Regions from separate parts of the Streptomyces sp. NBC_01288 genome, predicted to be linked through region 3. Evidence: riboswitches for the same ligand, from Rfam matches in the RefSeq annotation. Region 3 holds a riboswitch; each other region holds the start of a gene.
What was found. Region 3 has a riboswitch for cyclic di-AMP ahead of OG194_RS24675 (M23 family metallopeptidase). Riboswitches for the same ligand answer to the same signal wherever they lie in the genome.

Region 1: linked by a shared signal. The riboswitch ahead of OG194_RS11660 (M23 family metallopeptidase) and the one ahead of OG194_RS24675 (M23 family metallopeptidase) in region 3 are both predicted to bind cyclic di-AMP.
Region 2: linked by a shared signal. The riboswitch ahead of OG194_RS06195 (M23 family metallopeptidase) and the one ahead of OG194_RS24675 (M23 family metallopeptidase) in region 3 are both predicted to bind cyclic di-AMP.
Region 4: linked by a shared signal. The riboswitch ahead of OG194_RS01700 (C40 family peptidase) and the one ahead of OG194_RS24675 (M23 family metallopeptidase) in region 3 are both predicted to bind cyclic di-AMP.

What each region holds. Positions count from the first base shown of each region.
Region 1 is NZ_CP108427.1:2,721,523-2,729,099, reverse strand. It holds gene OG194_RS11675 (DNA gyrase/topoisomerase IV subunit A) at 1-1,384, opposite strand, end outside; gene OG194_RS11670 (M16 family metallopeptidase) at 1,712-3,067, shown strand; gene OG194_RS11665 (M16 family metallopeptidase) at 3,064-4,452, shown strand; cyclic di-AMP (ydaO/yuaA leader) riboswitch at 4,667-4,826, shown strand; gene OG194_RS11660 (M23 family metallopeptidase) at 4,840-5,595, shown strand; gene OG194_RS11655 (GntR family transcriptional regulator) at 5,784-6,488, shown strand; gene OG194_RS11650 (HPr family phosphocarrier protein) at 6,650-6,931, opposite strand; gene OG194_RS11645 (bifunctional acetate--CoA ligase family protein/GNAT family N-acetyltransferase) at 7,121-7,577, shown strand, end outside.
Region 2 is NZ_CP108427.1:1,387,240-1,394,816, reverse strand. It holds gene OG194_RS06215 (helix-turn-helix domain-containing protein) at 1-378, shown strand, start outside; gene OG194_RS06210 (DUF6126 family protein) at 375-500, shown strand; gene OG194_RS06205 (tyrosine-protein phosphatase) at 519-1,316, opposite strand; gene OG194_RS06200 (alpha-galactosidase) at 1,487-3,559, shown strand; cyclic di-AMP (ydaO/yuaA leader) riboswitch at 3,863-4,025, shown strand; gene OG194_RS06195 (M23 family metallopeptidase) at 4,030-4,977, shown strand; gene OG194_RS06190 (SGNH/GDSL hydrolase family protein) at 5,166-5,951, shown strand; gene OG194_RS06185 (TetR/AcrR family transcriptional regulator) at 6,039-6,653, opposite strand; gene OG194_RS06180 (glutamate dehydrogenase) at 6,698-7,577, opposite strand, start outside.
Region 3 is NZ_CP108427.1:5,491,784-5,499,360, forward strand. It holds gene OG194_RS24655 (dihydrofolate reductase family protein) at 1-834, shown strand, start outside; gene OG194_RS24660 (alginate lyase family protein) at 1,005-2,228, shown strand; tRNA gene OG194_RS24665 (tRNA-Met) at 2,281-2,354, shown strand; gene OG194_RS24670 (PP2C family protein-serine/threonine phosphatase) at 2,483-3,640, shown strand; cyclic di-AMP (ydaO/yuaA leader) riboswitch at 3,874-4,031, shown strand; gene OG194_RS24675 (M23 family metallopeptidase) at 4,043-5,053, shown strand; gene OG194_RS24680 (aldo/keto reductase) at 5,115-6,059, shown strand; gene OG194_RS24685 (PrsW family intramembrane metalloprotease) at 6,072-7,379, opposite strand; gene trmB (tRNA (guanosine(46)-N7)-methyltransferase TrmB) at 7,442-7,577, opposite strand, start outside.
Region 4 is NZ_CP108427.1:355,128-362,704, forward strand. It holds gene OG194_RS01680 (DEAD/DEAH box helicase) at 1-148, shown strand, start outside; gene OG194_RS01685 (SCO5918 family protein) at 213-539, shown strand; gene OG194_RS01690 (glyceraldehyde-3-phosphate dehydrogenase) at 700-2,145, shown strand; gene OG194_RS01695 (DUF1996 domain-containing protein) at 2,251-4,332, opposite strand; cyclic di-AMP (ydaO/yuaA leader) riboswitch at 4,692-4,866, shown strand; gene OG194_RS01700 (C40 family peptidase) at 4,875-6,530, shown strand; gene OG194_RS01705 (hypothetical protein) at 6,728-7,186, shown strand; gene OG194_RS01710 (endonuclease/exonuclease/phosphatase family protein) at 7,188-7,577, opposite strand, start outside.

The DNA of each region.
Region 1 (7,577 bases), 2.8 Mb from region 3:
CCGCGCGGAGGCGCTCCATCTCCGACTCCAGCTCGATCCGGTCGAACCGGGTGAGGCGGCGGAGCGGGGTGTCCAGGATGTACTGCGTCTGGATGTCCGACAGGGAGAAGCGCTCCATCAGACTCTGCTTCGCCTGCGCGGAGTTGTCGCTGGAGCGGATGAGCCGGATGACCTCATCGATGTCGATGAGCGCGGTGAGCAGACCCTCCACCAGGTGGAGGCGGTCGCGCCGCTTGGTGCGGCGGAACTCGCTGCGTCGCCGTACGACGTCGAAGCGGTGGTCGAGATAGACCTCCAGGAGTTCCTTGAGGCCGAGCGTGAGGGGCTGACCGTCCACCAGGGCAACGTTGTTGATGCCGAAGGACTCCTCCATCGGCGTCAGTTTGTAGAGCTGCTCCAGGACCGCTTCCGGTACGAAGCCGTTCTTGACCTCGATGACCAGGCGCAGGCCGTGCGCGCGGTCGGTGAGGTCCTTGACGTCGGCGATGCCCTGAAGCTTCTTCGCGCCGACCAGGTCCTTGATCTTGGCGATCACCTTCTCGGGGCCTACGGAGAAGGGCAGTTCGGTGACGATGATGCCCTTGCGGCGTGCCGTCACGTTGTCCACGGCGACCGTGGCGCGGATCTTGAAGGTGCCGCGGCCCGTCTCGTACGCGTCCCGGATGCCGGTGAGGCCGACGATCCGGCCGCCCGTCGGCAGGTCGGGGCCGGGGACGTGCCGCATCAGGGTGTCCAGGTCCGCGTTCGGATAGCGGATCAAGTGCCGGGCGGCCGCGATGACTTCGCCCAGGTTGTGCGGCGGCATGTTGGTGGCCATGCCGACCGCGATGCCCGACGAGCCGTTCACCAGGAGGTTCGGGAAGGCGGCGGGCAGGGCCACCGGCTCCCGCTCCTGGCCGTCGTAGTTCGGGGTGAAGTCGACCGTGTCCTCGTCGATCGACTCGGTCATCAGGTTGGCCGCTTCGGACGGCCGGCACTCTGTGTACCGCATGGCGGCCGGCGGGTCGTCGTTGCCCAGCGAGCCGAAGTTGCCGTGGCCGTCGGCCAGCGGCACGCGCATGGAGAAGGGCTGGGCCATGCGCACCAGGGCGTCGTAGATCGACGCGTCCCCGTGCGGGTGCAGCTTGCCCATCACTTCACCGACGACACGCGCGCACTTCACGTAGCCGCGGTCGGGGCGCAGGCCCATCTCGTCCATCTGGTAGACGATCCGTCGGTGGACCGGCTTCAGGCCGTCCCGGGCGTCCGGCAGGGCTCGGGAGTAGATGACCGAGTACGCGTACTCAAGGTAGGAGCCCTGCATCTCGTCGACGACGTCGATGTCGAGGATCCGCTCCTCGAACGAGTCGTCGGGCGGCGGGGTCTTCGTGCTGCGGCGGGCCATCGCTGCCGGCTCCTCTTTTCTGGTCGCTCGCCTGGGGGTCGCTCCCCTTCGGCTCACTCATGCTGAAGCGTGAACGGGGTCTTGACGTGAACCATTGTGGACCGCGGCACTGACAACGCGGACCAGGACCCGGCGTTGCCCGCTCGGGTCCGTCGCCGGCGGCTGCCGTGTGAGTCCACGTGTGCGACTGCCCGCAGGCTACGCGATCTCGCTCTCGGCGTACGTCCGCCGGGAACTTCGCCGACGGTCCGCACGCTTGCATACAGTGGCGGGACGAGCAGGATTTCTGCGGTTCCAGCCAGATAATCCGCGATCGAAGGGACGTACATGCCCATGGGTCACACGGCCACCGCCGAGGCAGGGTCCGGCGGTCTGACAGCGACCGAACACCGCTTGGCCAACGGTCTGCGCGTGGTCCTCTCCGAGGACCACCTGACCCCGGTCGCGGCGGTGTGCCTCTGGTACGACGTCGGTTCCCGCCACGAGGTCAAGGGACGCACCGGCCTGGCTCACCTCTTCGAGCACCTGATGTTCCAGGGCTCCGGACAGGTGAAGGGCAACGGACACTTCGAACTGGTGCAGGGCGCGGGCGGTTCGCTCAACGGCACCACCAGCTTCGAGCGCACGAACTACTTCGAGACCATGCCCACCCACCAGTTGGAGCTCGCGCTCTGGCTGGAGGCGGACCGCATGGGTTCCCTGCTGGCCGCCCTGGACGAGGAGTCCATGGAGAACCAGCGGGACGTCGTCAAGAACGAGCGCCGCCAGCGCTACGACAACGTGCCCTACGGGACAGCGTTCGAGAAGCTGACCGCCCTCGCCTACCCGGAGGGTCACCCCTACCACCACACGCCCATCGGCTCGATGGCGGACCTGGACGCGGCCACCCTGGAGGACGCGCGCGCGTTCTTCCGCACCTACTACGCGCCCAACAACGCGGTCCTGTCCGTGGTCGGCGACATCGACCCCGAGCAGACGCTCGCCTGGATCGAGAAGTACTTCGGGTCCATCGCGTCGCACGACGGCAAGCCCGAGCCCCGCGACGGCACGCTGCCCGAGGTGATCGGCGGTCAACTGCGCGAGGTCGTCGAGGAGGAGGTCCCGGCCCGCGCCCTGATGTGCGCCTACCGCCTGCCGAACGACGGCACGCGCGCGTCCGACGCGGCCGACCTCGCCCTCACCATCCTGGGCGGCGGCGAGTCCTCGCTCCTCTACAACCGCCTTGTACGGCGCGACCGTACGGCCGTCGCGGCCGGCTTCGGTCTGCTGCGGCTGGCCGGGGCGCCCTCCCTGGGGTGGCTGGACGTCAAGACGTCCGGGGACGTCGAGGTGCCGGTCATCGAGGCCGCCATCGACGAGGAGCTCGCCCGGTTCGCCGAGGAGGGCCCCACCGCTGAGGAAATGGAGCGCGCCCAGGCCCAGTTGGAGCGCGAGTGGCTGGACCGGCTCGGCACGGTCGCGGGCCGCGCCGACGAACTGTGCCGGTACGCCGTCCTGTTCGGCGACCCGCAGCTCGCCCTGACCGCCGTGCAGCGTGTCCTGGACGTGACGGCGGAGGAGGTGCAGGAGGTCGCCAAGGCCCGTCTGCGCCCCGACAACCGCGCGGTGCTCGTCTACGAGCCGATCGCGGACGAGGATGACGAAGCAGAGGCCGGCGACGAGAACGAGGAGGCGGCCAAGTGACCGAGCTCGCCACGATGGAATTCCACCCGCAGCCCCAGGCCGGCGAAGCCAGGCCGTGGGCCTTCCCGGCCCCGGAGCGCGGGACGCTCGGCAACGGCCTGACCGTGCTGCGCTGCCACCGCCCCGGCCAGCAGGTCGTCGCCGTCGAGGTGCTCCTGGACGCGCCCCTGGACGCCGAACCGGCGGGCCTGGACGGTGTCGCCACGATCACCGCGCGGGCCTTCTCCGAGGGCACCGACAAGCACTCCGCCGAGGAGTTCGCCGCCGAGCTGGAGCGCTCCGGCGCCACCCTCGACGCGCACGCCGACCACCCCGGGCTGCGCCTGAGCCTGGAGGTCCCGGCGTCGCGCCTGGCCAAGGGACTCGGCCTGCTCTCCGACGCGCTCAGGGCGCCCGCGTTCGCGGACAGCGAGGTCGAGCGGCTGGTCCGCAACCGCCTCGACGAGATTCCGCACGAGACGGCCAACCCGTCCCGCCGCGCGGCCAAGGAGCTCTCCAAGGAGCTGTTCCCGGCGACCTCGCGCATGTCGCGTCCGCGCCAGGGCACCGAGGAGACCGTCCAGAAGATCGACTCCGGGGCCGTACGCGCCTTCTACGACCGGCACGTCCGCCCCGCGACGGCCACCGCCGTGGTCGTCGGCGACCTCACCGGCATCGACCTGGACGCGCTCCTGGCCGACACTCTGGGTTCGTGGACGGGTTCCGCCGCGCAGCCGCGTCCCGTGCCGCCGGTGACCGCCGACGACACCGGGCGCGTCGTGATCGTGCACCGTCCCGGCGCCGTCCAGACGCAGCTGCTCATCGGCCGCGTCGGCGCCGACCGGCACGACCGCGTGTGGCCCGCGCAGGTGCTCGGCACGTACTGCCTCGGCGGCACCCTCACCTCCCGCCTGGACCGCGTCCTGCGGGAGGAGAAGGGCTACACCTACGGTGTGCGGGCGTTCGGCCAGGTGCTGCGTTCGGCACCCGACGGCACGGGCGCATCGATGCTCGCCATCAGCGGCTCCGTCGACACCCCGAACACCGGTCCGGCGCTGGACGACCTGTGGACGGTGCTCCGCAAATTGGCCGAGGGCGGACTCACCGACGCCGAGCGGGACATCGCCGTACAGAACCTCGTCGGGGTGGCGCCGCTCAAGTACGAGACCGCCGCGGCCGTCGCGAGCACGCTGGCCGACCAGGTCGAGCAGCACCTGCCCGACGACTACCAGGCGACGCTGTACCAGCAGCTCGCCGCGACCGGCACCGTGGAGGCCACCGCGGCGGTCGTGAACGCCTTCCCGGTGGACCGTCTGGTGACGATCCTGGTCGGCGACGCGGAGCAGATCAAGGAGCCCGTGGAGGCTCTCGGTATCGGCGAAGTGACCGTCGTCCCGGCCGAGTAGACGACCCGTAGCGAGCCGAACAGCGGCACGCGCGCGTGGGGGCCCTGGTGACTGAAGAGTCACCAGGGCCCCCTATTGTCCGAATTGGGGGAGAGGTTGCCTGTCTGCGCTGTGGCATGTGCAACAAAACCCGTGATCCGTTTGGGGATTGAAAGTGGCCCCGCTTAGCGTCGGTCCGGCTGTCCGTCAGGCACCGCGCCGCACTCGCGGCACCGGACAGTCATCGCCGAGTCCCCGTACGGCGCGAGCCAGGGGAGCCGGGGACCCACGTCCCTGGGGTGAATCGGACGCCCGCGCGCGGAGCGAGGGGGTCCGTAGGAGACCTTCCTGCTCCGAACCCGTCAGCTAACCCGGTAGGCGAGAAGGAAGGAAAGGACCACCCACTTCATGGCGTTCACCCGCGCCACCGGGAAGCACCGTCGCCCGAGCCGGACCCACCGCACCACCGTTCGCGTCGCGAGTGTCGCGGCCCTCACCACCACCGGCGTCGTCGGCACCCTCGCGAGCGCCCCCGCGTTCGCAGCGGAGCCCGCCGTGGAGCAGACCGGCCTCACCCCCGTCATCGCCATGGGCGACGCCGTCGCCGAGAAGATCGACGCCCAGGCCGCCGCCCAGCAGCAGGCCGCGGCCGAGCAGGCCGCCAAGGAAGAGGCCCGAGCCAAGGCCGCCGCACTGGCCAAGGCGGAGCGCGCGGCCGAGGTACGCGCCGCCCGCGCCGCCGAGCGCAAGAAGCTCAACACCTTCGTCGCACCGGTCACCGGCTCGTATGTCTCCACCGGCTACAAGACCGGCGGTTCCCTCTGGTCCTCCGGTGCCCACACCGGCATCGACTTCCACGCCTCGACCGGCACCTCCGTGCACGCGGTCGGCTCCGGCACCGTCGTCGAGGCCGGCTGGGGCGGCTCGTACGGCAATCAAGTGGTGATCAAGATGGCCGACGGCATGTACACCATGTACGGCCACCTGTCGTCCATCGGTGTCTCCGTCGGCCAGACGGTCACCCCGGGCGAGCAGATCGGCCTCTCCGGGGCGACCGGCAACGTCACCGGACCGCACCTCCACTTCGAGGCCCGCACGACCGCCGAGTACGGCTCCGACGTCGACCCCGTCGCCTACCTCCGCAAGCACGGTGTGAACGTCTGACGACGCACCGCCGCACTTCCCGAAGCCCTGGCCCGCCCGGCCGGGGCTTTCGGTGTTTCCGGAGCCCTCCTGTCCAAAAAATATCCATGGATTCCGGTCCGCCATCGGAAATTCCCGCTCATTGCAATAGAGTCACGGAACACACGTCAATCGTCGACGTTTCACGGGGATTAAGGCGGAGGTCGGACATGCGTATTCCGGCGCACTCGGTATGCACGGCGATCCGGGACGACATCGTCGCCGGTGTCTACGAGCGCGGCAGCCGGCTCACGGAGGAACTCCTCGCGCGCCGGTACGGGGTCTCGCGCGTCCCCGTCCGGGAGGCCCTGCGCACGCTGGAGGCCGAGGGGTTCGTGGTGACCCGGCGGCACGCGGGCGCGTGCGTCGCGGAACCGACCGAGCAGGAGGCCGCCGACCTGCTGGAGATGCGGATGCTGCTGGAGCCGCTCGGCGCCTCACGGGCCGCCCAGCGCCGCACCGAGGCCCACCTCAAGGTGCTGCGCGGCCTCGTCAGGCTGGGTCAGGAGCGCGCCAGGCGGGGCAACAGCGAGGATCTGCGCTCCCTGGGCAGTTGGTTCCACGAGACGCTGGCACAGGCCTCCGGGAGCCCCGCGCTGACCTCGATGCTGACCCAGCTGCGCCACAAGATCGCCTGGATGTACGCGGTGGACGCCCCGGCCAACCCCGTCGAGTCCTGGGCCGAGCACGGGGCCATCGTGGACGCCGTGGCCCGCGGCGACGGCGAGCGCGCCCGGGCGATCACCGCCCTGCACACCGAGCGCGCGGGCACCGCGCACCGGCTGCGCTTTCCCGGCGGGGCGAACGGCGCGAACGGCACGGAACGTGTGAGGACTTCGCAACCTCCCGTAAACATGTCGGGTCTGCGGCATTAACACGGGCGCCGTATACAAAGAGAGGCTAATTCGCGGGGGATTATTTATGCTGCCCGCAAGTGGAATTGCGAAGGGCTCGCCCGGTAATTCGGACGAGCCCTTCGAGGTTGCGGTACATCGTTTTTGGACGAAAAGCACCGCACCTAGCAATTGCGGGATGTTCAGACGGTCTCGGGGAGTTCCTCAAGACCTTCCGCGACCAGCTTCGCCAGTCGGTCGAGGGCCGCGTCCGCGCCCTCGGCGTCCGACGCGAGGACGATCTCCTCGCCGCCCTGGGCGCCCAGGCCCAGAACCGCGAGCATGGAGGCCGCGTTGACGGGGTTGCCGTCGGCCTTGGCGATCGTCACGGGGATACCCGAGGCCGTGGTGGCCCGGACGAAGATGGAGGCGGGGCGGGCGTGAAGGCCCTCCGCCCAGCCGACGTTGACGCGGCGCTCAGCCATGTGATGCTGCCCTTCAGAGTCTCAGGGTTGTCTAGACCAGTTTCCCACACGCGAAGCGAGCCCGGACCGGTCCCGTGGACCGTCCGGAGCGAGTCGTCGGACCGCGGCCTCGGCCCGACTTCTCCTCGCTGCTTTTCACCCACAGACTGCCTCGCGCCGTTGTCAGACGCGAGCCGTACGCTGGGCCCCATGCAGCAGACCTCGTCGGACCGGCACGAGTACCCCGCCCACTGGGAAGCCGACGTGGTGCTGCGCGACGGGGGTACCGCGCGCGTCAGGCCCATCACCGTCGACGACGCCGATCGCCTGGTCAGCTTCTACGAGCAGGTCTCCGACGAGTCGAAGTACTACCGCTTCTTCGCGCCGTATCCGCGCCTGTCCGCCAAGGATGTCCACCGCTTCACGCACCACGACTTTGTGGACCGGGTGGGACTCGCGGCCACCGTCGGCGGCGAGTTCATCGCCACCGTACGCTATGACCGCATTAGTGCCGACGGGCGTGCCGCCACCGCCCCGGCAGACGAGGCCGAGGTCGCCTTCCTGGTGCAGGACGCGCACCAGGGGAGGGGCGTCGCCTCCGCCCTCCTGGAGCACATCGCGGCCGTCGCCCGGGAGCGCGGCATCCGGCGCTTCGCCGCCGAGGTGC
Region 2 (7,577 bases), 4.1 Mb from region 3:
ACCGACCGGGACGCCGTGGTCCGCGCCGCCCACATGGAACCGACCCGGGCCGGCGGCTGGACCTACTGGCAGGCAGGCGCCCCCGGCCGCGGGATGCAGTCGCTGCGCGTGCGCATCCCGCACGGCTCCCAGGGCGACATCGTGCGCGTGCACCCCGGCGAGGAGTGGCTGTACGTCCTCAAGGGACGGCTGCGCCTGCGCCTGGGCGACACCGCGCACCTCCTCGCCCCGGGCGACAGCGCGCATTTCGACTCGCTCACCCCGCACCGCCTCGCCGCCGCCGACGAGGACGGCGTCGAGGTCCTGTTCGTCCACACCCTGCTCCAGAGCCCCACGGCCACCCTGTGCCTGGGCCCGATCACCGGAGAGACGCCATGAGCGGCAACAACATCGAGGACAAGTTCCCCCGCGCCCTGTGGGTGCGGCTCATCATCTACATCGCCGTCGGACACGTCTTCGCGGCCTTCATCTACCTGCTGTTCTCCGTGGGCGCCAAGTAGCCCATCGCGGCCGCGAGTTCAGTCCAGGAGTCGCTCGCGCAGCCGCTCCCGGATCTCCGGGGTGATCCCGAGCCCCTGCTCCAGATAGGCGTCCACACTGCCCCAGGTCTCCTCGACGGTCTCGAATGCGGCCGTCAGATACTCGGCGCGGGCGTCGAAGAGGGGGCTGAGGAGCTCCATCACCTCGGGGGAGTAGGCCGAGGCGGAGGAGCCGCTGCGGCGCACCTTGTAGCGGCGGTGCTTCGCGTTCGACTCCAGGTAGTCGGTCACGATCGCCTCGCGCTCCACGCCCAGGGCGAGCAGCGTCACGGCTATCGAGAGGCCCGCGCGGTCCTTGCCCGCCGCGCAGTGCATCAGCGCGGGAACACTGTCCTCCGCGAGCCCGTGCAGCACCTGGGAGTGCTCAGCGGTGCGCTCCGTGACGATCGTGCGGTACGAGGCGATCATCCGGTTCGCGCCCTTGTCGCCGCCGAGGATCCCGCGCAGTTGGTCTATCTCGCCGTCGCGGACCATCTTCCAGAACTCGGAACCGTCCGCCGGGTCCGACAGCGGCAGATTCACATTGCGCACGCCGGGCAGCTCGACGTCGGGGCCCTCCAGTTTCTGGTCCGACGCGTTGCGGAAGTCGAAGATCGTGTGCAGGCCCAGCGAGTCGAGGAACGCGGAGTCCTCCTCGGTCGCGTGCGCGAGGTGACCGCTGCGGAACAGCACCCCGTGCCGCACCCGCCGTCCGTCCACCGTCGGAAGTCCGCCCACGTCCCGGAAATTGCGCACTCCGGACAACTCCGGCTCGGTCGACGGAATCTGCTGCGTCACGAGGACTCCTCCCACTCGGCCCGACGACGCGGCTCACCGGCGGGCACGCTTCCGACGATACGACATCGATTCCACAGGCCATGAGTTGTCCACAGACGTTGCCTCGCAGGCCCCGGGCCATTGATGATGTTGCTGCTTGAGTGGACTTGTTCGAATCTGTGAGGGGCTTGATGCTGGAGATCGCCGAGAACGGCCGTACGTGGGTGCTCACGGGCCCCACGAGCAGCTACGCCGTCCATCTCACCGAGGACGACGAACTGCTCCACCTGCACTGGGGCCCCGCGATCGCACTCGCCGACGCCGAGGAGCTCGCCGCGCGCCCGCTGCCCGCCGGCTCCTCCTTCGAGTCCCCGCTCGACGGCCGCGAGGAGTACCCCGTAGAGGGCGGCCCCCGCTTCGCACGCCCCGCCCTGTCCGTGCGCACGCCCGAGCGCCGGGGCACGGAATGGACCTTCGAGCGGTACGACACCGAGGGCGACGAACTGCGGCTCCGCTTCCGGGACACCGGCCTCGCGATCACGCTGCACTACCGGACGCGCGGCGACGTCGTGGAGCGCTGGACGAGTCTCGACAACGACGGGGACGAGGCACAGGAGCTGCTGCGCGCCGACTCCGCCGTGTGGACGCTGCCCGAGCGGGAGGGGTGGCGGCTGTCGCAGCTGCACGGGCGGTGGGCCGCCGAGTCCCGGTTGGTGCGGTCCGACCTCACCTACGGTGAGAAGGTCATCGGCAGCCGGCGCGGCCACACCGGGCACCAGCACCTGCCCTGGGTCGCGCTCGACACCGACGCGACCGAGGAGCGCGGCGAGGTCTACGGCTGCGCCCTCGGCTGGTCGGGGTCCTGGCGGATCGCCGTGGCCCAACTCCCGGACGCGCGCGTGCAGATCGGCGGCGGCGCCGGGTACGACGACTCCGGACTGCTGCTCCTGGCGCCGGGGGAGTCCTTCACGACCCCCGTCTTCGCCGGGCTGTGGAGCGACGCGGGCTTCGGCGGCGCCAGCCGCACCTGGCACGACTACCAGCGGACGTACGTCATCCCGGACGCGGACCAGGACCGGCCGGTGCTCTACAACTCCTGGGAGGCCACCCAGTTCGACATCTCCGAGGAGCAGCAGGAGACGCTCGCGCAGCGCGCGGCGGCGCTCGGGGTCGAGCTGTTCGTGGTCGACGACGGTTGGTTCGGCGCCCGCACCAGCGACCGTGCCGGGCTCGGCGACTGGACCCCCAACCCGGACCGCTTCCCCGCCGGCCTCAAGCCGCTCGCCGACCGCGTCCACGCGCACGGCATGCAGTTCGGCATCTGGGTCGAGCCCGAGATGGTCAACCCGGACAGCGACCTGTACCGCGCGCACCCCGACTGGGTGCAGTACCAAGAGGGGCGAAAGCGGACGGAGTTCCGCAATCAGCTCGTCCTCAACCTGGCCCGCGAGGACGTCCAGGAGTACCTCTGGGAGCGGCTCGACGGGCTGCTCTCCAGCGCCCCGATCGACTACGTGAAGTGGGACTTCAACCGCTGCTTCACTGATGCCGGATGGCCCGGTGACACCTATCCGCAGCGCCTCTGGGTCGACCATGTGCGCGCCCTGTACTCCCTGTTCGACCGGTTGCGGGCGGCCCACCCGGGCGTGGCCTTCGAGTCCTGCTCGGGCGGCGGCGGCCGGATCGACCTCGGCGTCATGAGCCGTACGGACCAGGTGTGGACCTCGGACAACACCGACCCGCTCGACCGGCTCGCCATCCAGCACGGCTTCAGCCAGATCCACCCCGCGCGCGTGATGGCCGCCTGGGTCACCGACAGCCCGAACATCCAGCTCAACGGCCGGGTCAGCAGCCTGCGTTTCCGGTTCGTGAGCGCCATGGCAGGGGTGCTCGGGGTGGGCGGCGACCTCTCGGAGTGGACCGAGGAGGAACTCGCCGAGGCCCGCCAGTGGGTCGACCTCTACAAGGAGATCCGGCCGCTCGTGCAGCACGGCGACCTCCACCGGCTGCGCCCGCCGAGCGGCGGACTCAGCGCCGTGCAGTACGTCGACGGCGACGAGACCGTCGTCCTCGCCCTGCTCCAGGCGCAGCACTACGGCGAGCCCCTGCCGGCGCTCCGGCTGCGCGGGCTCGACCCGACAGCGTCGTACGAATGCCTCGAAACGGGCGAAGTCCACCGAGGGGCCGTCCTGTTGCACCACGGGCTGCGGACCGGGCTGCGCGGTGACCTTGATGCGACGGTTATCCGCCTGCGTCGCATCTGATCCCTCTGTCCCAATTGCAGCCTTCGTTCCAACTCGCTCTGGAATAAAGGAACCTGAGAGTTGTGTACGTGAGCAGCGTCATATTCGTGACCGTGCGTCGTTCGTCATGTTCACGTAATTGACGTGCTTTTACAGGGGGATTGAGGGGTTGAGTCCGGTGGGAATTCACGGAGGGTGACGGTGAATTCCCGCAGGGAAACACAAGAAACGCAAATCCGTGGAACCTCCTGCTTGTCCCTTTGCGTCTTCCTCGCTTACGTTCGCCACCAATCCGGACGGACGCCCAATCCTGCCGCCGACCGGACTCCGCACACACCCACCCGTATGCGGCAGGAGCGGGGGACCCACAGGTAAGACGCCTGTTCCGGTCTCCGGAACGGGCTTGGGGTTTAGCCGCGACCAGTGCGCGGCCGGGCATCTCCAGCCCGCACCCGACAGCTCACCTCGCAGGCGCCGGAGAGGAATTCGTCATGCCCGCGAAGGGTAAGCACCGCCGCCCGAAGTCCCAGCGACTCACCCGCTCGATGGCCGTAGCCGGAACCGGCGGCGCCGCACTCGCCCTTCCGCTCATGGGAGCCACCGGCGCCCATGCCGCGACCACGACTTCCGCTCCGGAAAAGGCGGTTCAGTCCGTTCCGGCGACCGAGAAGACGGTTACGGAGAAGGCGGCCGCGAAGACCGTCTCGAAGTCCTCGGGCGTCAAGACGTATTCGGTGCGGTCGGGCGACTGGCTCGCGAAGATCGCCGAGGAGCAGGACGTCACCGGCGGCTGGAAGAAGCTCTACCAGGACAACCGCGAGGCCATCGGCGGCGACCCGTCGCTGATCCACCCGGGCCTGAAGCTGACCCTCGGCAAGAAGGCCGCGACGAGCGGCACGGACACCGGTACGTCGTCCAAGTCGTCCGGTACCACGTCTTCTTCGTCCTCGTCCTCGTCGTCCTCCTCTTCCTCGGAGAAGAGCAGCTCGGCCGCGCAGAGCGACGACAGCACGAGCACCAGCACCTCCACCGGCTACACCCTCCCCGTGACCGGCGGCACCATCGGCACCGGCTATCACGTCGCGGGCAGCATGTGGTCCAGCGGCTATCACACCGGCGTCGACTTCGTCGTCCCGACCGGCACCACCGTCAAGGCGGTCGCCGCGGGCACGGTCGTCTCGGCGGCCTACGACGGCGCCTACGGCAACGAGGTCGTCATCCGGCACGCGGACGGCGAGTACTCGCAGTACGCCCACATGTCGCAGCTGTCGGTCTCGGCCGGCCAGACCGTGACCGAGGGCCAGCAGATAGGTCTCTCCGGCGCGACCGGCAACGTGACCGGCCCGCACCTGCACTTCGAGATCCGGACCACGCCGTACTACGGCTCGGACGTGGACCCGGTCGCCTACCTCCGCTCGCACGGCGTCACCGTCGGCTGACGCCGGAGCCAGGAGCAGAGCAGTTCCGGGGTCAACGCCCCTGATCGGAGGGTTATTCCGACTTTGGACAACCCTTTACGAGTGGCTTATCTCACCGCCCGTCAACCCCAAAATACGATCGCGTAGGTCACACCTCAGGGTGAATTATGGTTGCCGTGGCTAACGATTCGAAGAGTGACAACAGAGCAGTGATCGGGTCGTACGTGGCGGTGGGGGACAGCTTCACCGAGGGCGTCGGCGATCCAGGGCCCGACGGGGCGATGGTCGGCTGGGCCGACCGGTTCGCGGTACTGCTCGCGGACCGGCGGCCCGAGGGCGACTTCGAGTACACCAATCTGGCCGTGCGCGGGAAACTGCTCGACCAGATCGTGGAGGACCAGCTCACCCGGGCCAAGGAGATCCGGCCCGACCTGGTCTCCCTGGCCGCGGGCGGCAACGACATCATCCGTCCGGGCACCGACCCCGACGAGGTCGCCGAGCGCTTCGAACGCGCGGTCGCCGACCTCACCGCCGCCGTCGGCACCGTCATGGTGACGACCGGCTTCGACACCCGTGGCGTGCCCGTGCTCAAGCATCTGCGCGGCAAGATCGCCACCTACAACGGACATGTAAGGGCCATCGCCGACCGCTACGGCTGCCCGGTGCTCGACCTCTGGTCCCTGAAGACGGTCCAGGACCGTCGGGCCTGGGACGGCGACCGGCTCCACCTCTCTCCCGAGGGACACACGCGCGTGGCGCTCCGCGCGGGCCAGGTCCTCGGCGTCGAGGTCCCGGCCGACCCGGACCAGCCCTGGCCCCCGCTGCCGCCGCGCGGCACGCTCGACATCCGGCGCGACGACGTGCACTGGGCGCGCGAGTACCTGGTGCCGTGGATCGGACGCCGGCTGCGGGGCGAGTCCTCCGGGGACCATGTCGAGGCGAAGGGCGCGCTGTCGCCGGACGCCATCAAGATGCGGATCGAGCGGGTGGCCTGACGGGGCGACACGGCAACAGGCTGCCGCGTTAACGGGGTGACATGTGCGGAGTCGTCTCCTCGAAGAGGCGGCTTTTGCGGGAACGGCTCAGGGAGCGGTCAACGCCGCCCGCTCCAGGCCGAGTTCCCGCGCGAGTGCCTCGTCGACCCACTCCAGGGCCCGCGCCCGCGACACCGTGCCCCCGTAGGCGGTCATCTGTACGGCGAGCCCGTCGAGGAGGGCTGTCAGGCGCAGGGCGGTGGTGGCCGGGTCCGGGCAGTGGAACTCGCCCGCGGTCACGCCCTCGGCGACGACCTCCGCGAGGGCCTGTTTCCACTGGCGGTCGAGATCGCGGGTGACGTCCAGGAGGGCGGGTTCGCGGAGCGCCGCCGCCCAGCCCTCGATCCACAGCCGCCAGCCCTTGGCCTGCCCGGTCGGCGCGTACCAGCGCACCGCGGCCCGCAGTCGGCGCAGCGCGGTCGTACGGCGGCCCAGGAGCTTGTGGAGATGCGCGAGGTCGTCCTCGGCGGCGAAGGTGAACGCGGCGGCGACCAGTTTCTCCTTGGTCGAGAAGTGATAGAGCACCAGCGCGTTGCTCACACCGAGCGCCGAGGCCACGTCGGCGATCCTGACCGCCGCCACGCCCCGCGCCTCGATCTGCTCGACGGCGGCCCGCAGCAACTCCGCCTGCCGTTCCGCCACGCTCAACCGCACTCTCGCCACGCGGTCACCCTAATCCGTTGCCCATAGGGGTGCTGTCCCGTACGTCACCGGTACCAGCCGAACCGTTCCGCGATGACCGGCAACCGGTCGTCGACGATGGCGTGCGCGGCGGCGCGCGGTGTCGTGCCGTCGGTGTCCGCGCGGGCCAGCATCCGGTCGATCAGGGCGCGCATCGAACGCCGGGTGTGCGCGAACGCCTCGTCCGCGTCGGCGCCGATGTCGCCGAACAGGGTCCACCACCACCAGGCGTTCGTCCCGGAGTTCACGACCACGTCCGGCAGCACGGTGACCCCGCGCGCGGAGAGCAGGTCCTCCGCCTCGGGCAGTACGGGCATGTTGGCCGCCTCGACGATCCAGCGGGCGGTGATCCCTTGCTGGTTCGTGGTGTCGATCGCGTACGACACCGCCGCCGGAACCAGCACCTCCGCGTCGACGGCCAGCCAGTCCTCGCCGGGGAGTTCGAGGTCGCCGGGGCGCAGCGCGAAGCGGTCCACGGTGCCGTAGGTGTCCCGGGCCGCGAGCAGCGCGTCCACGTCGAGGCCGGCCGGGTTCGCGATCGTGCCCTTGATGTCGGCGACGGCGACGACCGACAGCCCCGCGCGCGTGAGGAACCGTGCCGTGGCCCCGCCCATGGTGCCCAGCCCCTGTACGGCGACCCGTGTCCCCGTGTACGGCACGCCCGCCCGGTCCAGCGTCGCGAGCACCGACTCGGCGACCCCGCAGCCGCCGACCAGCTCGTCGAGACCGATGCCGTCCACCTCGACCGCGAAGGCGTCCGCGAGCCGCCGCCGCGCCGCGGCCTCGTCGTCGAGCAGCGGGTACACGGCCTGGATCGACGACACGAGCCCCGCCTCCGCGGCGGCCCGGTCGACCAGGTCCTGGCTGAGCCCGAGGTCCTCACCCGTCGTCCAGAAGCTCTCGATG
Region 3 (7,577 bases):
CACACGGGCGGCGAAAAGCTGGTCTGTACGACGGACAAGGGCGCGGAGCGAGCACGCGAACGGGGCCTGGCGGCGGACGTCGTGGCCCTCGGCCCCGACCTCGACTGGCGCGCCCTTCTTGAACACCTGCACGCGGTAAGGGGAGTTGACCGCCTGATGGTCGAGGGCGGCGGCACGATCCACACCCAACTCCTCCAACAGGGCCTGGCCGACGAACTCCACCTGGTCCTGTCCCCCCTGTTCGTGGGCGACGACAAGGCCCCCCGCCTGTTCGGCCCGGGCACCTACCAGTCCGGCCGCCTGCGCCTGTTGGAGACCCGCCCCATCGAGGACGTGGTCCTCATGCGCTACGAACCCACCGCCCCCGGCACCGGCGACCTCCCCTCCGCCGCCGACCACCACTGGCTCGCCCTCGCCTGCGACCTGGCCGCAGACTGCCCGCCCTCGGAGACGGCGTTCAGCGTCGGCGCGGTGGTGGTGGCGGAGGACGGCACGGAGTTGTCCCGGGGCCACTCCCGCGAGGCGGGCGACCCGGTGGTCCACGCGGAGGAGGCGGCCCTGGCCAAGCTGGACCCGGCCGACCCCCGCCTCCCCACGGCCACCGTCTACACCAGCCTCGAACCCTGCACCCACCGCGCCTCCCGCCCCAAGCCCTGCGCCCGCCTCATCCTCGACGCGGGCGTACGGCGGGTGGTGACCGCTTGGCGCGAGCCCGACACGTTCGTCGCGGGGGCCGACGGGAGCGGGATGTTGGCAGCGCGGGGGGTGACCGTGGTCGTACTCCCGGAGTACGAGAAGCGAGCGAAGGCGCCGAACGGGCATCTGCTCGGCTGACCCGGGACACCCTCTCCGGAAAAGTGTGTCACTTTCGCCGAAAGTGACACACTTTTTCAGGCCCCCCACCCCCCCGGCTCCCCGACCGGCCCATCAAATCCTGCGCCCCACCGCCTCCCACGTCACGCTCACAAAGAACCGGTGCGGAGGACAACGCGGAGGTAGGACACATGAGGTCAGTGGGCCGGCGGCACGCCATCACCTTGCTGGGCGCGTCCGTAGCCGTAGGACTGCTCGCCTCGTGCGGAACGGCGGACACCGGCACGCGGACCATGGCCCGGGCGCTTCCCGCGGACGCCGCGTTCACCCACCCCGGAGTCCTCGTCAGCAAGGGCCAGCTGGACGCCGTGCGCAAGAACGTCACCGCCGGCAAACAGCCCTGGCTGAAGGCGTACTTCGGGATGCGGGACAGCAAGTACGGGTCGTACAAGTACACGGCGAAGCCGTCCGCGGACGTCGACTGCCCCTGGAACGGCAAGGCCGCGCACGGCTGTGTCGAGGAGCGCGAGGACGCGATCGCGGCGTACACGCAGGCGTTGCTGTTCAGCATCACCGGCAAGCAGCATCACGCGCTCAAGGCGCGGGAGATCATGGACGACTGGTCGGCGAAGATGAAGGAGCACACCTCCGACGACGCCGGGCTCCAGACCGCGTGGGCCGGTTCGACCTGGGCGCGGGCGGCGGAGATCGTGCGGTACGCGCCCGGCGCCGGATGGCCGGCGGACCGGGTCAAGCGGTTCGGGACGATGCTGCGTACCGCCTACGAGCCGGAAGTCACCAAGGACCTGCCGGACTACAACGGCAACTGGGACCTCGCGATGACGGACGCGGCGATCGGCATCGCCGTCTTCCTCGACGACCACAAGGCGTTCGACGCCGCCGTCAAGCGCTTCCGCGACCGCGTGCCCGCCTACTTCTACCTCGCCAAGGACGGCAGGGTGCCGCTCACCCCGGTGGGCTCGAAGCTCACCACGCCGCAGAAGCTGACGACATACTGGTTCAAGCAGACGACCTTCAAGGACGGCCTCGCCCAGGAGACCTGCCGCAACTTCAAGCACGTCGGGTACTCGCTGGCCGCGACCGCGCACATCGCCGAGACCGCCTGGCACCAGGGCGTCGACCTCTACGACGGGGTCAAGGACCGGCTCAAGGCGGCCCTCGAATTCCACGCCCGCTACCAGCTCGGCGAGCCCGCGCCCGCCTGGCTGTGCGGCGGCAAGGTCGACCGGAACATGGGGCCCGACCTGGAGGTCGCCGTCAACCACCTGGAGGGCCGGCTCGGCGTGAAGGTGCCCGCCGCGCACAAGCTCGCCGAGTCCACCCGCCCGGCCGGCAGCGACGACCTCTTCGTCTCCTGGGAGACCCTCACGCACGCCGGGAACACCGCCGACTGAAACCTGTGTGACATCGGACCCCGCGGATGGCGTATAGTTGCAATCACAACGGCGCGGGGTGGAGCAGCTCGGTAGCTCGCTGGGCTCATAACCCAGAGGTCGCAGGTTCAAATCCTGTCCCCGCTACTACGGCCAAGGGCCGGAATCCAGAAATGGGTTCCGGCCCTTGGTGTTTCTCCCCCTGTCGGCCCACCCCGCTCGCCGCACTCCCCCCACCGGGAAAAACTGGACGTGTGGAGGAGGAGGGTCCGTACGTGCGAGCCGGCGGGCGCCTCCCCGGCGATCCCACGCCCGACCCGGGCCTCGGCGACAGTCCGTCCCCCCGCCCCGAGGGCGAGGGCCGGCGGATCTCGTACGCCCGCGCCGTCGTCCGCCGCCTCCCCGTCCTGCTGCTGATCGCCGCCGCGCTCTACGACTACTTCACCCCGTCCGAATTCACGGCGGCCCCGCTCTTCACCGCCGCCCCGCTGGTCGCCGCCCCGCTCTACTCCCGGCGCGGCACCGTCCTCACCGGTCTGGCGGCCGTAGCCGTCGTGCTGGTGATCCACATCAGGCTCGGCATCGTCCTCGACACCGACGCGGTCACCGAGGTGGTCACCGTGGCGACGGTCGCCGTCCTCGCCGTCCTGATCAACCTCCTGGTCCGCCGCAGCAGCGAACAGCTCGCCTCCGCGCGCGAGATCGCCGAGGCCGCCCAGCGCGCCGTCCTGCCCGAACCGGCCGATCGCATCGGCGGGTTCGCGATCGCGGCACGGTACGAGGCGGCGCAGGAGGGCGCGTTCATCGGCGGCGACCTGTACGCGGTGCAGGACACCCCGCACGGCGTACGGCTGGTCGTCGGCGACGTGCGCGGCAAGGGCATGGGCGCGGTCGCCGCCGTCGCCGTGGTCATCGGGGCGTTCCGGGAGGCCGCCGAGCAGGAGGCGACCCTGGAGGCGGTCGCGCAGCGGCTGGAGCGGGCGCTGGCGCGCGAGGGCACCCGGCGCGACGGGCTCGACGCGTTCGAGGGGTTCACCACGGCCGTCCTCGCCGAACTCCCGCACGGCGACGGCGTCGTACGGATCGTCGACCGCGGCCATCCGCCGCCGCTGCTCCTGCACGAGGACGGCACCGTCCGTACGTTGCAGGTCCAGGAGCCCGCACTGCCCCTGGGAATGGGGGAGTTGGGGGTCTGGCCCGACCGTGCTGAAGAGTTCGCGTTCCCGGGCGGGGCCACCCTCCTCGTGCACACCGACGGGCTGTCCGAGGCGCGCGACTCCCGCGGTGTCTTCTACGACCCCGGGGCGCGGCTGGCCGGCCGGACCTTCCGCACCCCCGAGGCGTTGCTCGGCATCCTCGCCAAGGAGGTGCGCCGGTACTCCGGGGGCTGGATGACGGACGACATGGCGATGATCGCCGTACGGCATCCATGACCGTTGTCACGGCGGGTGACCGGGTGGGAGCCCTCCGCATAACAACTGACATGCCGTCAATACCTGTGGGAATTCTGAGACTTGGCCAACTCGCCCGTTTTTCGCCGGTGGTGGGCCCTTCGTCCAGCAAGGAAAGGTTAATGATCAAGCCGAACAGCTTGGAAACGGGCGCCCGTGTCTATTAACGTTCGATAACGCAGCGCGGTCGTCCCAGCCGTCACTAGAGATGGCTCCGTGCGCACGCGCCGAATCCTGAAAGGGAACCGGGGAACCACCACCTTGGGGTGAATCGCTCGTCAACTGCCGTGGAAACGCGGCCGGTTTACGCGCGTAGGAGACCTTCCTGCTCCGAACCCGTCAGCTAACCCGGTAGGCGAGAAGGAAGGAAAGGAGCACGCCCACGTGGCGTCCAACCAGGCTGCCCCAGAAGCCCCTGTCGTCTACGGCGGTTACCGCCCCGACGAGGGCCCCTGGGAGGAGTGGAATCCCAGCGCGGAGACCGTTGCTCCCAACCGCGGCAAGCACCGTGTCGCCAAGCAGCGTGGTGGCGGAGGATTCGCCCGCAGCTCCACCGTCCTGGGCGTCGGTGTCATAGCCGCCGTCAGCGCGGGCGGCATGGCCAGCGCCAACACCGGCAAGCCGCCGGTATCGATCTCCATACCCGACCTGCCCTCCGTGGGTCATCTGTTGGACGACTCGTCCAGCAGTACCCCCAAGGGTTCCGCGACCGCGCTCAGCAGCGTCGGCGTGACCACCACCGAGACCGCCAAGGGTGCCTCGGACGCGGGCGAGCTGCTGCGCAACCGGATCATGGCGCAGGCCGAGTCGCAGCAGGTGCAGGTCGACGGCAAGTCGAAGGCCGCCGTCGAGGCCGCCGTCGCCAAGCAGGTCGACGACGCCGCCGCCAAGGCCGAGAAGGACGCCGCGAAGAAGGCCGCCGACGCGAAGAAGGCCGCGGAGGCCGCCGCCAAGAAGAAGGCCGAGGCCGCGAAGCTCGCCGCGCTGGCCAAGCAGTACACGCTGCCGGTCGGCTCGTACACGATCACCGGCACCTTCGGACAGGCCGGCTCGATGTGGTCCTCCGGGTACCACACGGGTCTCGACTTCGCCGCTCCCACCGGCACGCTGATCAAGGCCATCCACAGCGGCACGGTCACCGAGGCGGGCTGGGCCGGGTCGTACGGGTACCGCACGATCCTCACCCTCGACGACGGCACCGAGCTGTGGTTCTGCCACCAGTCCTCGATCAACGTGAGCGTCGGGCAGAAGGTCTCCACCGGTGAGGTCATCGGCCGCGTGGGCGCGACCGGCAACGTGACCGGGCCGCACCTCCACCTGGAGGTGCACATCAACGGCGCCGCCACCGCGAGCGACCCGGCGCCCTGGCTGCGCAGCAAGGGCCTCAACCCCTAAGGGCTCTAAGGGCTCTAAAGGGCTGGAATATCCGGTTCCGGTCCGGCTGTTGAAGTGGGTCATGACTTCTCTTCGCAAGCTGGGCCGGTCCGACCTTGAGGTCTTCCCGCTCTCCCTCGGCGGCAACGTCTTCGGCTGGACCGCCGACGAGGCGACCTCCTTCGCCGTGCTCGACGCCTACGCGGCCGCGGGCGGCAACTTCGTCGACACCGCCGACTCGTACTCGGCGTTCGCGCCGGGCAACCAGGGCGGCGAGTCCGAGACCATCATCGGCAAGTGGGTCAAGGCCCGCGGCAACCGCTCCGACGTCGTCATCGCCACCAAGGTCAGCCAGCACCCCGACTTCCCGGGCCTGAGCGCCGCCAACATCAAGGCCGCCGCGGACGCCTCCCTGCGCCGCCTCGACACCGACCACATCGACCTCTACTACACCCACTTCGACCAGGTCGAGGTGCCGGTCGAGGAGATCATCGGCGCGCTCGACGAGCTGGTGAAGGCGGGAAAGGTGCGGCACATCGCCGCGTCCAACATCACCCCGGCGCGGCTCCGGGCCTCCCTCGACCTCTCCGACCGCGAGGGCCTCGCCCGCTATGTCGCCCTCCAGCCGCACTACAACCTGGTCTCGCGCGACACCTACGAGGGTGAGCTGAGCGAGCTCGCCGCGCGGGAGGGCCTGGCCGCGGTCCCGTACTTCGCGCTGGCCGCCGGCTTCCTCACCGGCAAGTACCGCCCCGGTACGACGGTCGACAGCCCGCGGGCCGGGCGCGCGGCCCAGTACCTCGAATCGGAGCGCGGCCTGAACGTCCTCACCGCCCTCGACGAGGTCGCCCAGGCCCACGACGCCCCGGTCGCCACGGTGGCCCTCGCCTGGCTCGCGGCCCAGCCCACGGTCGCGGCCCCGATCGCGTCGGCCCGGTCGGTGGAGCAGCTCCCCGCACTGCTGGGCGTGGCCGAACTGGAGCTGACGGAGGCGGAGATCACCCGCCTCACGCAGGCGTCGGCGTAAATGTCCTCGGAACTATGACCGGTACGGGTTGTACAGGGGAGACCCGTACGACCCGTACACCGGCGGCCACGGCGGCACCACCACCGGTACCGGTGGCGCCGTCCGGCGCGCCGCGTAGTCCAGCGCGGGCCGCGCCACCTCCCGGCGCAGCCACAGCTCGTGCAGCAGCTCCCTTTCCCGTACGACGAAATCGGCGCCGGCGCGACCCCGCGCGGCCCGGTGCCGCAGGAACGCCAGAGAGGTCGCGTGGGCCTCGTACCGGGCGACCGAGCGAGCCGCCTGCCTGCCGAGGTGGTGGCGGGCGTACTCGCGGGCCAAGCGCCGTGCCTTCATCGAGCCGAGCACGAACGGTTCGGCCGGGATCAGCCAGCCCGCGTAGACGTAGGCGGGCAACTCCTCGCGCACGGTGCGCAGTTCGCGCTGCCGGGTCCAGACCGCCAGCCAGGTCAGCAGGCCGAACATGGGGACCATGAAGACGCCGTAGACCTCGAAGAAGCCGTACTGGCCGAAGGTGGAGGAGCCGTTCCAGATCGCGTGCATGCCCATCGCGAGGAGCAGGCCGGTCAGCGGCAGCAGGACGCGGCGGACGTGCTGCCGGTCGGGGGAGAGGGCGGCGATGCCGAAGCCGATGCCGGTGAGGACGGTGAACAGGGGGTGCGCGAAGGGGGACATGACGATGCGCACGAAGAAGGTCGCCGCGGTGACGGAGGTGAAGCCGCGGTCGCCGGTGAGCTGGTCGGTGCCGAAGGCGGTGCCGAGGTAGAGGATGTTCTCGGTGAACGCGAAGCCGGTGGCGGTGACCCCGGCTATCACCACCCCGTCGACGATCCCGGTGAAGTCCCGTCTGCGGAACAGGAAGACGAGGAGTACGGCCGCCGCCTTCGCCGACTCCTCGACGATCGGGGCTATGACGGTCGCGCCGAGGGTGTCCGCGCTGGTCGGATCGGCGGTCGTGGTCGCTATCCATCTCGTCGCGAAGCTGTTGGCGACGATGGCTATGAGGGCCGCGGCGCAGGCGCCCCACGCGAAGGAGAAGAGCAGGTTGCGCCAGGGGCCGGGGTCGACGCGGTCCAGCCAGCGGAAGGCGGCGAGGAGGAGGGGGACGGGTAGTACGGCGAGCCCGAGCCCGACCAAGAACCCTTCCGTGCCGGTCTGTTGGCGGACCAGCGCGAGGATGACGAGCCCGGAGAGCGTCAGCAGGGCGATCAACGCGCCGTAACGGACCCACTTCCGCTGCCACCAGCGCACCCGCGGCCCGTGCCCGGCCACACCACCGGCGGGGTGGCCGGGGTGCGGGGGGTACGGCGGAAACGTGGCCACGGCATCGACCCTAACGAGGTAAGGGCACGGCCCGCGAGGGAGCCTGGCGTCGGCGCTGGTCGTCAGTGCTGGTCGTCGTGGGGTACGCGACGGAAGAGCAGATCGTTCACGACATGTCCCTTGTCCAGTCCCTGGCCCTCGAAACGGGTCAGCGGCCGGAACTCCGGACGGGGCGCAAAACCGCCCTCAGGTTGGCTG
Region 4 (7,577 bases), 5.1 Mb from region 3:
GTCGTCCCGGGGCCGTCGTGGCCGTCCGGCCGGGGCCGGCGAGGGCCGGTCCGCCGGTGGTGCGGCTCGGCGTGGCGGCAGCAGCGGCAGTGCCGGCGGCAGCAGCAGCCGGGGGCAGCGACGCTCGTCCTTCGGCTCTGCGGCCTGAGGACCAACTCGGCGCCTTCGGGCGCCCGTTCGGCCCCCGATCCTCCTTCTCTCTGTGAGGCAACATGCGCTGTGTCATCGCCCGGTATCCCTTCGACCTCACCAAGATGGGTGTCCTGGAGACGATGAAGGGCATCAAGCCCGAACTGGTCACGGGTGAGTCCGTGACCATCGGGCGGCGCCGCTACCCCGTCAAGCAGGTGGGGCAGGTCATCACCCGGCAGGACCCCCGTGACTTCAACAGCGGCGAGGTCATCCGGGCCATGACCCGGCTCGGCTTCACCTGCCACGGATTGCCCGAGGCCGTGCCGGTGCACGTCCTCACTCCGCTGGAGAACGCGTCGGCCCTGCTGGGCAGCGGCGCGGCCCAGGACGTGTCGGAGACCGTGTAGAAGCGACACCAGTACAGCCGGAGAAGGGCCCTGCCGACGCGCGTCGGCAGGGCCCTTCTCGGCGTTCCGGGCCTGCTACGGGCCGGGCGGCACCCCTGCTGAACGGGCAGATGAACAGCGGGTTAGCATATGAGCGCCGCCTAGCTCGAAAGAGAATTCTGTGCCTGTCAACGAGGACTCGTTCACCAACTGGAAGACCCGCGAGGAGATCGCGGAGTCGATGATCCCGATGATCGGGAAGCTGCACCGCGAGCGGGACGTCACGGTCCTGCTGCACAGCCGCTCCCTGGTCAACAAGTCGGTGGTCAGCATCCTCAAGACCCACCGGTTCGCCCGCCAGATCGCCGGCGAGGAGCTCTCCGTCGTCGAGACCCTCCCCTACCTGCGGACGCTCACCGCGCTCGACCTGGGCCCCTCGCAGATCGACATCGGCATGCTCGCCGCGACCCACCGCAGCGACGAACGCGGGCTCTCCGTCGAGGAGTTCACCGCCGAGGCCGTCGCCGGTGCCACCGGCGCCGACAAGATCGAGCGCCGCGAGGGCCGCGACGTCGTCCTCTACGGCTTCGGCCGCATCGGCCGCCTGGTCGCCCGCCTGCTCATCGAGAAGGCCGGCTCGGGCAACGGTCTCCGGCTGCGCGCCATCGTCGTAAGGCAGGGTGGCGACCAGGACATCGTGAAGCGGGCCTCGCTGCTGCGCCGCGACTCGATCCACGGCCAGTTCCAGGGCACGATCACCGTCGACGAGGCGAGCAGCACGATCATCGCCAACGGCAACGAGATCAAGGTGATCTACGCGGGCGACCCGTCCGAGGTCGACTACACGGCGTACGGGATCAAGGACGCCATCCTCATCGACAACACGGGCAAGTGGCGTGACCGGGAAGGGCTTTCGCAGCATCTGCGGCCCGGCATCGACAACGTCGTGCTGACCGCACCCGGCAAGGGCGATGTCCCGAACATCGTGCACGGCGTCAACCACGACACGATCAAGCCGGACGAGCAGATCCTGTCCTGCGCGTCCTGCACCACCAACGCGATCGTGCCGCCGCTGAAGGCGATGGCCGACGAGTACGGTGTGCTGCGCGGCCATGTGGAGACCGTCCACTCGTTCACCAACGACCAGAACCTGCTGGACAATTACCACAAGGCCGACCGACGCGGCCGTTCGGCGCCGCTGAACATGGTGATCACCGAGACCGGTGCCGCCTCCGCCGTCGCCAAGGCGCTGCCGGACCTGAAGGCGCCGATCACCGGGAGCTCGATCCGGGTCCCGGTGCCGGACGTCTCGATCGCGATCCTCAGCCTGCGGCTCGGCCGCGAGACCACTCGTGCCGAGGTCCTGGACTACCTCCGCGATGTCTCGCTCACCTCGCCGCTCAAACGGCAGATCGACTTCACCACCGCCCCCGACGCGGTGTCGAGCGACTTCATGGGCTCGCGCCACGCCTCGATCATCGACGCGGGCGCCACCAAGGTCGACGGCGACAACGCGATCCTCTACCTCTGGTACGACAACGAGTTCGGCTACTCCTGCCAGGTCGTCCGGGTCGTCCAGCACGTCTCCGGAGTCGAGTATCCGACGTATCCCTCCCCGGCTGTCTGACCGAGGTCTTCTGCCCCGGAGCGCTGAATGCGTGACGGCCCGGCCACCCCCAAGTGAGGGCGGCCGGGCCGTCGTTGTCACAGACGTGCACCTGGGTGCGCTGTGTCAGCGTGTACTGCGCTTGCCTCGGTACAGCACGACGAATCCGGCGACGAGCAGCAGCGCTCCGGCCACCGCGGGCCACAGATTCGCGCCGGTCTCCGCCAGCCCGCCCTGCGCCTGCGGCTGGTTCGGGCCTACGGCCGCGTAGCTCTCCCCGCCGGAGGACGAGGCGGGCGGTGTCGTCACGGCGCTGCCGACCTCGCCGCCGGAGCCGTTGTCCGAACTCCCCTGCGTCTCGCTCGACTTGGACCCTTCGGTCTTCGTGTCTGCCTTGGGGACCGAGACAGCCGTCGTCAGATCACCGGGGTCGGTGGTCTGGGTGTCGGTGGGCTCGGGGGCGTTGGTCTCGGTGTCCGGGGCGCTAGTCGCGGGGTCCGCGGTGGGCTCGTCACCGTTGCCGCCGTTGTCACCGTTCCCGGCATTGCCGCCGTTACCGCCATTGCCCTCGTTGCCGCCGTTCCCGGCGGGCTCGTCGGACGCGGTGGCCGTGGGCGCCGCCGTAGCGGTGTCGGTGGCCGACGGGGACTCCTGCGGCTCGCCGGAACCCCCACCGTTCCCGGAGCCGCCACCCGAACCGGAGCCGTCACCGGAGCCGGAGCCGTCGCCCGAGCCTCCGGGGTCGTCGTTCGTGCCGGCGCCGCACTTCTTGCCGTCGTTGATGCAGCTGACCATGTCCTTCATCAGGCCCTCGTCGAAGACGTTGATGAAGTCGCCGTGGTCGGTGACGGGCTTGTGCTGCTGCTCGGGGAAGGAGTCGACCGCGAACAGCGGGGTCGTCTTGCCGCCGTCCTGGAGGCTCGGCGCGTCCACGTCGTAGACGATCCGCTGCACCAGCTGCGGGATGGCCTCGAAGCCCGTCGGGCAGGAGCCGTCGGCGGCCTCGAAGGCCACGTGGGTGCGGTGGTTGGCGCTGTCGATGTTGCGACCGTCCCAGCAGCTCTGGAACTTGAAGGTGCGCACCACGTCACTGCCCGCGGGACACAGCGGGTACTTGTCCTTGAGCTGCCGGTCCTCGAAACCGGTGCAGCTCCAGGAGGCGTTGGCGTTGGCCGGGCCGTTCACGAAGGCCTTGGCGTCGCCGGTGATGATGCGCAGGAGGCGCGGCATCGCGACGACCTTGCTCTTCGGGTTCCCCACGAACGTCAGCGTGGCCGCCTTCGCGGTGACGATCTGACCGGAGTTGCCCTCGGTGCCGCCGCCGGGCTTGTCCGCGTCCCGCTCCTGCTTGCCGTTCTGGAGCCGCAACACGGGCCAGTAGTACGTGGACTTGTCGCCCGGGTTCTCACAACTCGTGTCGGCCTTCGCCAGGTCGTCGTCGCTCGCGAAGGCGTTGTTCGACTGGTTGCCGATGTAGTCGTGGAAGTGGTGGGCTCCGTTGGTGACTCCGGGCGCGACGATCACGTTGTCCGAGTTGAACAGGCCGTTCTCGTTCACGCCACATGCGGTGACGAACGTGCCGCGGGAGGCGTCGCCCTGGTCCTGCGGGGTGTTCACGTTGGGCTGCACGGAGGTGATGTCCGCGTAGTCCGAGGCGACGGGCCCGTTCGTGGACTGCTGGTTCCCCTGCTCGCCCTGGCCGTCACCCTGCTGCTGGTCCTGGCCGGTCGGGTCGGCGCTACCGCTCTGGTCACCCCCGCTGCCGTTCTCGTCGCCGTTCGTGGGGGCGATCAGCGTGCAGCCGGCGAGCGCGTCGAGACCCTCGGGGCGGTCCCCGACCCGGTCGATGGCGTCGTCGATCCGCCCGATCGTCGCGGCCCGCTTCTCCTTCAACGGATTCATGATCGCGTTGTCGGCGAAGGAGGCGTCCTGGCGTATGGACTCCGTCGAGTCCTTCAGTTTCTGGTAGGCCTCGGTTATCTGCTGGTCCAGAAGCGCGAGTTGGGCGTCGACCTCGGTCTTCGCCTCGTCGGGGACCGACGTCAACTGGGTGCCGATGTCCGGGCAGTCGATCGTCGCGCCACTCGATGCCGCGTCGGGAGACCCTTGCTGGGACGAGTCACCGCCCCAACCGCCTTCGGACGCCGACGCGTAGACGTTCGCCGCCACCAGTCCTCCGCCGCCCAGCATCAGGGCGACTGCTGCCATCGTCGCGCGTCGTGCGCCCGTTGGGCGTCTGCGCGTGTTGCGTGCCAAGGAAGTTGCTCCTACACGTATCGGTCGGCCCGGATCGTCCCGGCATGGAAATCCCCCGTTCCAATACGGAGCGGGACGCCAGTGTGTTCAACCGTCCCAAAAATTCATAGCGACCTCATATGGATCACCCGACTCGGCGGACCCATGAGCCCTCGATCGAACCCTCGACGCATCCAGCCGAAGTATCTGAGCGAGGTAAAGGTCACAAAAACGTATCGGACATATCGCGCTTCAACCTTCACACGAGGCACACACGTTGGCTAAGTTGACGCTCAGACCGTACGACCTACTCCGGCGATCAGCGCCGGGCCGCACGGTTTGCGCCGAGTCCGGTGTGTCGCTCGCGACAGCCGGAGCCGGGGACCCAACCGAACTTGGGGTGAATCGACCCGACCGCCCGCTTGGGCAAGGGTCGTAGGGCAATCCTTCCGTGATCGGCCGCCCGAACCCGACAGCTAACCCGGTAGGCGCGATACGGAAGGAGCACGTCTGCCATGCCGGCAGAACGAAGTACGCGCACCGGAGGCAGTGGCCCCACCGTGGACGACCGACCCAGCCGTGACGAAGTCCAGCGGCGGATCAACTCCCTTTACGACAGGGCCGAGACGGCCACCGGAAACTACAACGCCACACGCAAGATGTCCGGCGGTCCGCGCAAGCGTGTCGAACCCCGCCCCAGCGCGTCGCGTACTTCCGACCCCGCCCAAGACGCCGTCACTCGGCAGTTGTTCGACCGCGCTCGCGCCCAGATGGGCCCGACCGTACCGGCGAAACTGCCGCCCGGCAGGACTCCCGCCCGCTCGGCGGCACCCAGGCCCGAGCGGTCCGAACGACGCCCCGAGCCCGAAGGCGGCGGCCGCGCGCTTGAGGCGCAGCCCAGCCGCGCCGTGGCCGAACTGACCGCGGGGACCGGCGCACCGGAGCCCGTCACCCCTCAACTCGCCGCGCCCATCGCAGAGTTGACGGCCGGACCGATCGCCGCGCTGCCGCCTGCCGCGCCGCAGGCACCCCAGTCGCCTCAGATCGCCGCGCCGCAGGCACCCCGGTCGCCTCAGATGCCGTACATGCAGCAGATGGCTCAGATGCCGCAGCCGACGGTCCTCGACCTGCCGCCCGTGCCCTCCATCGAGGTGGCGCCCATGCCCTCCGTGGAGGCACAGCAGTTCGCCGTCGCGGCCGCCCCGGCACCGGCCTTCGACCCGCTCACGGCGGACCTGGAGCTGCTCCCTTACATCGCGGCTCCGCGCACCGAATCCGCCCCGGCTGGTGCTACCTGGCCGCCCGCGGAGACCAACTGGCCCACCCCGGAGGCGACTTGGTCGACCGGGTCGATGCCCATGGTCCCCGAACAGCAGATGTGGTCGACGGGCCAGATGCCCATCGCGCCCGAGCAACAGGCCTGGTCCACGGGGCAGATGCCCGTCCTGCCCCAGCAACAGGCTTGGTCGACGGGCCAGATGCCGATCGTGGCCGAGCAACAGACCTGGGCCACCGGTCAGATGCCGATCGTCCCCGAGCAACAGGCCTGGTCCACCGGCCAGATGCCTCCGGTGACCGAGCAGCGGACCTCGTACCCCACGCCGGAACCGGACTGGCGCCCGCCGCAGCAGGAGTGGCAGCCGGCACCGCCCGCCGCCGAGGTCTCCTTCGCCGCGGCCCCGGCCATCGCTCCCGAGTTCACCCTGCCCACGGCTCCGACGATGGCCCCGGAGATCATTCTTCCCCCGGCCCCGACCATCAGCCCGGCGCCCGCCGCGGCCGTACCCGCCGCGCCGCAGGACCCCACCACGCTCAGCAAGACCAGCACCGCGCTCGCCTTCGCCCGCGCCCAGATCGGCAGGCCCTGCCTGTGGGGCGCGGCGGGACCGGACGCGTACGACTGCTCCAGCCTCACCCAGGCCGCCTGGAAGGCCGCGGGCGTCCTCCTCCCTCGTACCGCCCAGGAACAGTCGGGTGCCGGCGCCCTCGTCCCGCTCACGGACATCCGCCCCGGCGACCTGATCTTCTTCTACGACAGCATCGATCACGTCGGCCTCTACACCGGCAACGGCCTGATGATCCACGCGCCGAGTCCGGGTACGCCGATACGCGAGGAGTCGATCTTCTACGCCGGTGCCGCCGCCATCCGGGGCGCCGTACGGCCCGCCTGATCCGATCGGGGCCGGGCATTTCCCGGCCCCTACCGCACACCTCACGACACTCCCGGCCAACCGTGTCGTAGACCCGTACGAGTGGTGCATCCTGGGACACGGTCGTAGCGTCGACAGAGACACGACGACCGCGCCCCGGCAGGCGGGCCCACCGCTGGTGCGGGGCGACGAGGACGAAGAGGCGGCCGGGAGCGGACATGTACAAACACACCATGGTCGGAATCGTCACGCTCTGTGCCGCAGCCCTGCTCGGGCCGGCCGTCGGCACCTCGTCGGCGGCGCCGACCACGGTCCCGGTGACCGCCCACCGACAGCTACAGGACCCCGTGCTCGTCGACTGCCTGTGGCATCCCCAGGTGCGCCCCACCGACTTCATGCTCGCGTGCGGCGACGGCAACAGCCGCCTCACGTCGCTGCGTTGGACGTCCTGGAACAGCGACTCCGCGACGGCCACGGGCGTCAACGTGGTGAACGACTGCAAGCCCTACTGCGCGGTGGGCAAGTTCCACTCGTTCGCGGTCACCGTCCGGCTGGACACTCCGCAGACCTGGAAGCGGCACCCGCAGGCGCGGCAGTACACGGAGATCACCCTGACGTACCCGGGCGCGAGGCCGGACAAGTTCCAGCACACCGTGACCTACCCCCTCTGGAACTGACTCAGAGCGCCAACTCCACCACCAACGGCCGGTGATCCGAGATCGCCGTCCTTGGCGCGTGCGCTGCCCCTACGGCGTCCGCGCCGAGCCCCGTCGCCAGGATGTGGTCGAGTTGCACGAGCGGGCGGTGCGACGGAAAGGTCGCCCGCCGCGCCGAACTCCGCCAGCCACGCGGCGCGGTCGCGTTCAGGGTGAGCCGGGGAAGGGCGCCGAAGAGGTTGAAGTCGCCCATCAGCACCCGGGGTTGGGGCAGATCGGCGATCCAGCGGCGCACGGTGCGCAGTTGCCCAATGTTCCACCCCGGCACGAACGAGAGATGGACGGCCACGACGGTGAACGGGCCGTGCGGTCCTTCCAGTACGGCGGCCAGGGCGGCCCGGGACTGATCCCG